2 regions of the Microcystis sp. BLCC-F210 genome follow, and region 1 is predicted to be linked to the other one. Evidence: predicted binding sites of a transcription regulator. Region 1 holds the regulator's gene; the other holds the start of a gene.
The links. Region 1 encodes HrcA, which represses chaperone genes, less so after heat shock. Its sites were predicted from a motif close to TTAGCACTCNNANNNTNNGAGTGCTAA; they were not measured.
Positions count from the first base shown of each region.

Region 2: a site for HrcA is predicted at 2,103-2,129, ahead of groL (chaperonin GroEL). Genes of this name have one in related genera too.

Region 1 is NZ_CP169647.1:710,499-715,762, reverse strand. It holds gene sbcC (exonuclease subunit SbcC) at 1-1,395, opposite strand, end outside; gene ACE3JL_RS03535 (hypothetical protein) at 1,555-1,782, opposite strand; gene ACE3JL_RS03530 (rhodanese-like domain-containing protein) at 1,992-2,330, shown strand; gene hrcA (heat-inducible transcriptional repressor HrcA) at 2,646-3,722, shown strand; gene ACE3JL_RS03520 (hypothetical protein) at 3,709-4,002, opposite strand; gene menA (2-carboxy-1,4-naphthoquinone phytyltransferase) at 4,232-5,143, shown strand.
Region 2 is NZ_CP169647.1:3,593,728-3,598,991, reverse strand. It holds gene ACE3JL_RS17350 (potassium channel family protein) at 1-477, shown strand, start outside; gene ACE3JL_RS17345 (hypothetical protein) at 485-1,918, opposite strand; gene groL (chaperonin GroEL) at 2,166-3,848, shown strand; partial or broken gene ACE3JL_RS17335 (IS200/IS605 family accessory protein TnpB-related protein) at 3,984-4,445, opposite strand; gene ACE3JL_RS17330 (RNA-guided endonuclease InsQ/TnpB family protein) at 4,587-5,264, opposite strand, start outside.

The DNA.
Region 1 (5,264 bases):
TTGTTTAACGGTTTCCTTTTCTTCCACTCGTTCACAATAGGTTTGTTTTTTATCTAATTCCTTAATTCGTTTGGCTAAATTGAGAGCTTCCTCTCTTAGTACAGGAATACGAGCGATTTCTGTCTCCAATTGTTGCCGATTTCTTTGCAGTTGTTCCCGACGAGCATTAATCCCGGCTTTTTCCCGTTCCAACTGTATATTTAAATCAGCTTTTCGGCTATTTAAAGGGGCATATTTTAAAGCTAATCTATCCAATTCCTGAAGACGTTGACGATGATAATTTAACTTCTCTAATCCTGCTTGAATATCCCCCGCTTGCTCGATAATTTTTTGAGTTTCTTGTTCCTGTCTTCGCAATTCTTCTAAACGAGCGCTCGTTTGTTGGATAGGAAGGGTAAATTCGTTAATTTTTTGCTGTAATTTCTGTTCTAATTGTTGTTTATCATACTGGGCCTGTTGCCAAGCTTGCAATTGACTTGACAAACTGGCCTCTTTCTGGTCTAGATTGATTAGGCGCTCGTGTGCAGTGATAATGTCATTTTTGCGATGAAGAGTAGTCCTTATTTGATTTAATTGATTGTCTAGACTAACTTTTTCCCGGTCTAATCTCTCGATTTCTGCTAATAAACCTCGCTCCTGTTCTCTTTGCCACTGCAGCTGTTTTTCCCAATTCTGACGCTGATTTTCTTCCCCTTGCAGTTGCTGTAAACGCTGATTATTTACCTCTTGTTCTTGATTAATTTGGTTAATTTGGGTGTTTAACTCTTGCAGGTGTTCCTGATAAGAATTTTTCTCCTGAAGACGGAGTTTGATAGTTTCTACTTGCTGCTCGATTTGGAGGGACTGTCCATCAAATTGTTTCGATATATCCTTAGCTTTGTTCGCTAAAATTTCATAGCGATCGAGTTGTAATAATTCTGCTAAGATTTGTTTACGACCACTGGGAGGCTGTTTCATAAATTCGTCCGCTTGTCCCTGTCGTAAATAAGCAGAATTAATGAAAGTTTTATGGTCTATTTTTAGATAAGTATTAATCTGTGCTTGGGTATCTTTAATACTTTTACCCGATAAAGGACGAAAACTTTGATCATTAATCACCTGAAAATCTAAACCAGAAGCTTTCCCCCCCCGGTGACGACTACGGATAATTTTATAGATTTCTCCCCCATAACTAAACTCGAAATCTACCCGCGCATAATCGCTGCCCGCATGAATGACATCATCACCAATCGAGACGCGACTTTCTCCCCAAATTGCCCAAGTAATTGCTTCGAGTAAAGAGGATTTTCCCGCACCATTGGCACCACAAATACAGGCAGTATGTAATCCGCGAAAATCTAGCACTGCCTCGCGATAACTGAGAAAATTTTTTAGGGTTAATTGTAGGGGAATCATAAGCTGGGAGAAATTATGAATTATGAATTATGAATTATGAATTATGAAGTGGGGAGATGGGGAGAAAGGAGAGGGAGAGAATTCAGTACAAGGCATAATTAGCGGAAATTCTGTCACTCAGCCTCAGTAAAATATTGGTATCAAATAGATAGTTAGCCATTAGTCATAGATAGTTTCACGCCCTAAGGCTTCATTGGGTAATCCGGGGGTATCCTTGGGTTGACTTTCCAGAAATTTTAGCCAATCTTCTGCTTTTTCGTGGGAGGTCATCTCTTCAATTTTTGGCGAAGTTTTCTGAGTTAGAAATTGGCTGAAGTTTAAGACTTCTTGTTGTTTTTCTAAAGGAAGTTTTCGCAAGTTTTCGATAACGGCTTGTTCAATATTCATCGAAATTCAGCTTGTCGATTAATCGGCGTACTAAAAAGCATCAATGTCTTCAATACCCGCCCTTTCCCCATTATATCACCCCCCCGCTCTGGCACTGACCAAATCCCCCCACTTGGCTGCGATATTATTCCTACGCAAGTACCTAACCGCTCAGGGTCCCTCGATTTGCTACTCTAAAGGAAAGATAACCGATTCTTAAGACCAAATCTATGAGCATTCCCGAAATTAGCGTCCATGAACTCGCTCTCCGTTTAGCCGATCATGATCCTAATTTACAACTTATTGATGTGCGCGAACCGGAGGAAGTTGCCATGGCATTTGTGGCCAATTTTACCATTTTACCCTTGAGTCAATACCAAGAATGGTCGCCCACTATTGCCAGCCAATTCAACCCCCAAGCGGAAACCCTCGTTATCTGTCACCATGGCATGAGATCCCTGCAAATGTGCCAATGGCTACAAAGTCAGGGTTTTACTAATGTTAAAAATATTAACGGCGGCATCGATGCTTATTCCCTCCTCGTCGATCCTAATATTCCCCGTTACTAATTTTTATAGCCCCCATCGGGAAAAGAGAGGGGCAAACTATCCCCTTTCTCCCCACGGAGGACTGATAGGGAGCATCTCACCTTTGTAACCCCTAAATCAGGTTTTTATGTCAAGCTATTTTGAAAGCCTTGCTAGAAACAGTTTTATGGATAAGTATAATTACTCACTTGCATAAATGAGATGATCCCGACTGATAACTGACTACTGATAACTGATAACTGATTACTGATTACTGATTACTGATTACTGATAACTGATTAAGCGTTATACTGTCTAGAAAAATGTTATAAATCTTTATCTTAAGATTATTCCCCTATGTCCGCTAGAACTAATCTCAGCGATCGCTATCAACATATCTTAAAGGCGACAATTCAACATTATATCGCCACGGCCGAACCGGTTGGCTCGAAAACTCTGCTGGAGGAGTACAAATTTACTGTTAGTTCCGCCACGATTCGCAATGCTCTCGGTAAACTGGAAAAAGAAGGTTTACTCTATCAACCCCACACTTCCTCCGGACGTATTCCCTCCGATTGGGGTTATCGTCTCTACGTCGATGAGTTAATGACTCCCGATGACCGTATCGGCGAAAAAATCGGCTATTATCTGCATCAAAACGCTAAATCTCCCGCTTGGAGTCTCGAAAGTCTGCTGCAACGGGCCACCCAGTTTTTAGCCGGTTTAAGCGGTTATATCGCTATCGTTACCCTTCCCCACACCCTCACTAATACCCTGCGTCATCTGCAATTAATCCCCGTCTCTGACCGGCAGATCATGTTAATTATTGTTACAGATAGTTTACAAACACGCTCGGTTATGATAGAGATTCCTGAGTCTATGGCAACGGACAAGGAGGATGGATTAGCAGAAGAATTACAAATCCTCTCTAATTTTCTCGGGGAAAAATTAAAGGGTTATTGCTTGGCAGATTTAATTAACCTCGATTGGCAGCAAATCGAGCGAGAATTTACCCGTTATACCCATTTTCTCCAACAATTAAGCCAAGAAATCAGCGCTAGTCTCCAATCCACTGCCATCCCAGAGATTATCGTCCATGGTGTCGCTGAAGTCATTCGACAGCCAGAATTCGCCCAATGGCAACAAGTACAAATGTTACTGCATCTATTGGAAGCAGAACAGGATCGCCTTTTACCCCTGATTTTACAAAGACCAGAACCAGAAAAATCAGCTAAAAAAGTCAAAATCACCATTGGTTCTGAAAATCCTCTGGAATCCATGCGTCCTTGTACTCTTATCTCCGCTTTTTATAAACAGGGAGATACTCCCGTCGGTAGTGTTGGTATTATCGGACCGACGCGAATGTTATACGAAAATACTATTCCCCTAGTGGAATCCACCGCTAACTATCTCAGCGAGGCTATAAGTAAGTAGATATCCCCCGCAAAGGTTCGGGAATAGGACAATCGACAGTAAACTCTAAAATTGTCTCACCATCCCCCAAATAGCCAGAATTGGCAAAACAGAGCAACATCCGCACCAGCGCCACCCACACCTCTGCATCGAACTCCCAATCCTGTCCCCGACGCGCTCCACAGGCGATCGATTTTAGCGCCCAAAAATAACTATTTCTCACCACTGAACCGCCTTTTTTATAAACCGGCACATCCTCATGGTGAATATAAAGAATATCATCTTTAGCGATCGCTCTCATCGGTGGCTAGGAAAGTTATAGGAATTTTCAGTTTACCGTCTAGAGAATAACACCCTATAGGAAATTTTGGGCGCATCCCCTGCACCCCTGCCATTTTTAATAACTTCTGTTTATCATCACAAATAGGAAATGCCGTCTTTCTAGTGGAGGCACAAAAAGCTATAATTCTACCTTAAACCCTCGTTTTTTATCCCTAGAGCGATCGAGTTTTCCTGATTATTATTCAGCTATGACCACCGATACTATCACCACTCCCTCACCCAAAAAACTCTGGTTAGCAGCCCTGAAACCACCAATGTATAGTGTGGCGATTATACCGATTATTTTGGGAACAGCGATCGCTTATCAGGAAACAGGTCGATTTTCTCCCCCGATTTTTGTCACTTTTATCCTCTCAGCTATTTTAATTCTCGCTTGGTTAAATCTCAGTAATGATGTTTTTGATGCCGATACCGGGATCGATGTTAATAAAGCTCATTCGATCGTTAATTTAACTGGCAATAAATCTTTAATTTTCTGGCTGAGTAATCTTTTTCTATTAGTGGGTATTGCTGGTATATTTGCTATTAGTTATTGGCGAGGCGATTGGACTATCCTAGAATTAATCGCCCTCTGCTGTTTTTTGGGCTATACCTATCAAGGGCCTCCCTTCCGTCTTGGTTATCAAGGATTAGGTGAAATTATCTGTTTCTTTACTTTTGGACCCTTGGCGATTGCCGCTGCCTACTATTCCCAAGTTGGTGCTTTTTCTCTCTCTAGTCTAGCGGCTTCAATTATTATCGGAATTACCACTTCTATCATCCTTTTTTGTTCCCATTTCCATCAAGTTGCCGATGATCTCAAAGCGGGTAAAAAATCACCTATTGCCCGTTTAGGTACTTTGAAAGGTTCTAGAGTTTTAACCGCAGTGACGGTTCTCGTTTACGTTTTAACGGTAGTTTTTGTCCTGCTGCAAGTTTATCCCCCTCTCACTCTTTTAATCTTTCTTAGTCTCCCTTTCGCTTGGCAATTAGTCCACCACGTTAACCAAAATCACGACCAACCTCAGCTAGTCAGTAACTGCAAGTTTATAGCGGTTAATCTTCACTTTTTTAGTGGCATTCTCTTCTCCCTTGGCTATTTCCTTGCTTCCCGTTCATAGACCGGATTTTTTTTCTTAAAGCCCTTGACAAAACCCCATCACTTGACATACACTTATATTCATAATGGGAATCCGTGCCTGCCTGCGAACCCCTCATTTTTAGCCTAGATAGACCGAAAAA
Region 2 (5,264 bases), 2.1 Mb from region 1:
TGGGCGCAAAAAACAATTCTGGTGACGGAATACGAGATCGAAGCTGGAGATACTCTCAATGGTAGCTCGATCGGGGATATTGCCTACGGTTATCGAGTCGTGCCGATCCTACACCAACGAGAACGGGAAACCACGAAATTAATGCCCGAAGATTATCTCAATTTACGCATCGGCGATCGCATTGTAGTGCTGGCCACCATCAACGGACTGCGACGGGTGGAGCAGGGTCGTCGCACTCCCAAAACTTGGCGCGTGCGGGTGGAAAAAGCCTTTAACCGCAATATTGCCGCAGAAGCACCCACCGTGATCAGTCGTTTTTCTAATTGTCCCCTGAAAACCGCCAGCGATCTCATGGAAAATTTGCCAGCGACCCTGGGCGCTCCCCTCTACGAACAGCAGGCGATTCGATTAGTTTCCGAGTTAAAAAAAATTCAAGTTCAAGCTTTGGCTATTCCCATTAACCCGAAATCGGGGTAAATGGGAGTTATCCTTTTTTGTCTGGAGGTAGTCCCTGTCCAGTGGAACTAGCCTCTACAGTTACTTTTTTCTCTACTTGACTAATTAAATCGGGAATAAGACGTTCGCTAAATCCAGCCACAAAAGCCATTGCCAAAAGTAAATAGGTGTCATTCCCCTTATCTCCATTGCCACTCCGAATTTGTATAGGAAAAATGTTAGATTGAAGAATTAGCATAATAAAGAAAGCGAAACTTCCCCCTAAAATGGGTTTGGTTAAACCAATTAACAATGGCAAGAGGTCATCGTCATATTTTTGATTTTTGGGATTATCAAAATCTTGCAAACGAGTTAGAAGACTAACTCCTCCCCCTAAAGTGCCTGTTATCCACATCAAACGTATAATTGCCTGAGTATTTTGGTTACCTTTTCCCTGAGTATTTTGGTTACCTTTTCCCTGAGTATTTTGGTTACCTTCTCCTGGAGTATTTTGGTTACCTTCTCCCTGAGCATTTTGGTTACCTTCTCCTGGAGTATTTTGGTTACCTTTTCCCTGAGTATTTTGGTTACCTTCTCCTGGAGTATTTTGGTTACCTTCTCCTGGAGCATTTTGGTTACCTTCTCCTGGAGTATTTTGGTTACCTTCTTCCTGAGTATTTTGGTTACCTTCTCCCTGAGTATTTTGGCTACTAGATTTTATGATTGGAGGTAAGAAGAGTAACTCTTTCACCGGAGAGAAGTTCATAATAAACCAATTTACAGGGAAAGCGAACACTAATCCAATTAAAACTTTCGTAGGTATTTTGAAAGAATGGAAAAGATTATCTGTGAAGTTTGCTAAACGACGTAAACGACGACTAGAACCTTTTTGGATTTCTCTTAATCCCGTTGTTGCAGCGTAGCGTAATTTTTGTGCCAAAACAATATTAGGTTGACCTGTTAAAGATTTAATCGCAATTTCCCCGGCATCTACTACCGACTTTACTTGCATGATATCACAAGGTTTTGAAATGTTCATGAGTTCTACCTGCGCTATCCCCAGTATTTTAATTAATTTGGCTAATTCTCCCTGTACTTCCCGGTCTAATTCTGGAGGGAATCCCGCTACTTGTTCTTTGGTTTTTCCCAGTAAAATATCAATTCTTTTATTTAGTTTGATCACCTCATCTCTAGCTTTAATTTCATTGATTAAATCGTCTAAAGTTTGAAATAAAACACTTTCTTCTTGCATTTGTAGTTGTGCAAAATTATCTTTAAATTCCTTGACTAACTTTTCAAAGGGTTCATCTACTTCAGGAATTGAACTATATTTGTCTAAGTTATTCTTCAGTTCAGCAATCAAAGACTCATTTTTCTTTTGTAATTCCACAGTGGTGGAAGTGGCTTCTTTTTGGTGAGCTAATTTAACTTTCAGAATAAATTCATTAATTTTTTGTTCGATAGCAGGATTCAGATTAATCATGATTGTCTTCTCCTAAAAAAAGGCGAAAATTGGCTCAAATTCGATTATTTTCTCGATACTACAATAGTTATCATTGATTTTCTGCAATTATTCATAAATCTTGATAAATTTTTATTTTTTTAACTCAATTCAGTCTGCCGTGGAGACATAACACCCTTATCTCCTCAATAACCGCACACCGGGATTAGCACTCAAGCCCTAAGAGTGCTAAATTAACTATAAGGAGTCCTATTACAACAGCGATACCATGTCCAAAATCATTGCCTTCAAAGATGAATCCCGTCGCGCCCTAGAAAGAGGTGTCAACGCCTTGGCCGATGCGGTAAAAATCACCCTCGGTCCGAAAGGACGCAATGTCTTGTTAGAAAAGAAATACGGCGCCCCCCAGATCGTTAATGACGGTATCACCGTCGCCAAAGAAATCGAATTGTCCGATCCCCTCGAAAACACCGGGGCGAGATTAATTCAGGAAGTAGCGGCAAAAACCAAGGATTTAGCGGGCGATGGCACCACTACCGCCACCATCATCGCCCAGGCTTTAATTAAAGAAGGTCTGAAAAACGTTACCGCCGGGGCCAATCCCGTCGCCTTAAGACGCGGACTAGACAAAACCATCGCCTATCTGGTGGAAGAAATCGCCGCCGTCGCTAAACCGATCGCTGGAGATGCGATCGCTCAAGTGGCCACCGTTTCTTCCGGCAACGATGAAGAAGTGGGACAAATGATCGCCACCGCCATGGAAAAAGTCACCACCGATGGCGTAATCACCGTGGAAGAATCGAAATCTTTAACCACCGAATTAGAAGTAGTGGAAGGGATGCAGATCGATCGCGGTTATATCTCCCCCTATTTCATCACCGATCAGGAAAGACAGATCGTCGAGTACGACAACCCCCTGATCCTGATTACCGATAAAAAAATCAGTGCGATCGCTGAATTAGTCCCCGTCCTCGAAGCCGTTGCCCGTCAAGGTCGTCCCCTATTAATTATCGCCGAAGATGTGGACGGCGAAGCCTTAGCCACTCTAGTAGTCAACAAGGCCCGGGGTGTCTTAAATGTCGTCGCCATCAAAGCCCCCAGTTTTGGGGAACGTCGCAAGGCGGTTTTACAAGATATCGCCATCCTCACCGGCGGTCGTCTGATTTCCGAAGAAGTGGGCTTAAGTCTTGACACGGTTAGCCTTGATCTGCTAGGGCAAGCGGCAAAAATCACCCTAGAAAAAGACAATACAATTATTGTCGCCTCCGGAGACAGCCGCAATAAAGCCGATGTGCAGAAACGTCTCGCCCAACTGAAAAAACAGTTAGAAGAAACCGATTCCGAATTCGATAAGGAAAAATTACAGGAACGCATCGCTAAATTAGCCGGCGGTGTGGCCGTGATTAAAGTCGGGGCAGCCACAGAAACCGAACTCAAGGATCGTAAACTCCGCATCGAAGATGCCCTCAATGCCACCAAAGCCGCCGTGGAAGAAGGTATCGTCCCGGGCGGTGGTACAACCTTGATTCACTTGGCCTCGAAAGTCGCTGGCTATAAGGCTTCTCTCACTAACGATGAGGAAAAAGTCGCCGCCGATATCGTCGCTAAAGCCCTAGAAGCACCCCTGCGTCAGTTAGCTAATAACGCCGGTGTGGAAGGGGATGTGATCGTGGAAGGTGTGCGCGAAACTGCTTTTAGCGTCGGTTACAATGTCCTCACCGGCAAGTACGAAGACTTAATCGCCGCCGGAATTATCGATCCCGCTAAAGTAGTACGGTCAGCCGTTCAAAATGCCGCATCTATTGCCGGTATGGTCTTAACTACGGAAGCCCTCGTGGTCGAAAAACCCGTTAAAGAAGCCGCAGCCCCCGATATGGGCGGCATGGGCGGCATGGGCGGCATGGGCGGCATGGGCGGCATGGGCGGCATGGGCGGCATGGGTATGATGTAATTCCTGATGCCGTCTGGCCCTTCAAAATAATCTCATTCAATTGAGCCAATCTGTCCCTTTTCTCTTTATCGTCGGCATTAGGGACAGGTTTTTTTTCCTCACAAATGCTCAACTTCCTCTGTCTGGTAATAGTTACTAATTCTGTACGCAAATATTGCATCTAGAATTAGCTTTGTACGCTTTGACCCGTACGGGGTTAACTACGAACCTCTCTATCGGATTCCCGCTAAAGGCGGCCTCTCCGACTACCTTTCTTCCAATATTTAAGGAACCATTAATATCTGCTCCATAGAAATAACCCGACGAGCTTCTGAATAGTCCTCTTTTAATTCTCTTGCCTAAATAGCTTTTTTGCTTTTGAATAGACTCTAAGTCCAAGAAACTACATTTAGAGGTATAGCTTTCATTAGTTGTTTTGACCTCTATTCCTACCAAATTTGCTTTATAGGTAAGTTGTTCGATAAACCTTGAATGAGGAATATTTACAAATGACTGGTTATTTCTATCCCCAATATTAAGGTTTTGTTTCCAGCCTTGATTATGACCAATAACTAAAAGGTTAATTTGATGAGCTAGTAATTTATCAATAATATATTTACGGTTCTTCCGAACTTACAATGTAGAAAATTCCCCAAGCTCCCTCTCTGTCCAGCAATGCTCTAAAGTTGATAAATATCAATCTAACAAAAACTCAAAGCTTTACTATACAAGCTTTACAAGCATAAGTTGTTAATAGTTTTACATGACAGGTTCGGTAGAGCCATATTTACTAGCGGTGTGGAGGTAATAATCCACCTGGCAATTACGCTTTAAAGTTAAACCTTGTATTCTTTTACTGGTCTTCTGGAGACTGGGTAATTCCGATTTGAGTTTAGCTAGTGTCTTGTTGTACTTTTGATTGCAGGATTTTAAGGCTTTTCCACATACTAACGTTGGCTGAAATTCGGGAATATTAGAGGTAACAGCAGCTAGGTTATTTAAGCCTAAATCGATAAAAGCATATCTTTCTCCCTCTTGACTTGATGAGGATGGTTGTTCATAGACAATCTCTAAACAATAAGCACCCAATTTAGGAATAATCCTAACCTCTAAGACTTCCTTTAAATTAGTTTTAAATTCTAAATTAGTCCCTGATAGCTTGATTAAACCTTGCTTCAACGCTTTTTTAGAAATGGCTTGATAGTTATAAGTTAAAACGTTTCTACCTTTTTCCTTGTCTTTGTATCTTGGCAACTTAGGCTCTCCTGTAAATTTATCTGGCGATTTTTTGTATTGTTCTTTCGCTTTTTGGTAGGATTTAAAGGTTTTTTCTACTTGCTTTAATGCTAACTGACTTACTTTGGCGGGTAAGACTTGATAATCTGGACTCATTTTTAAGGCATGATGTAACTCAGTCATTGTTAAAAATGGTTGATG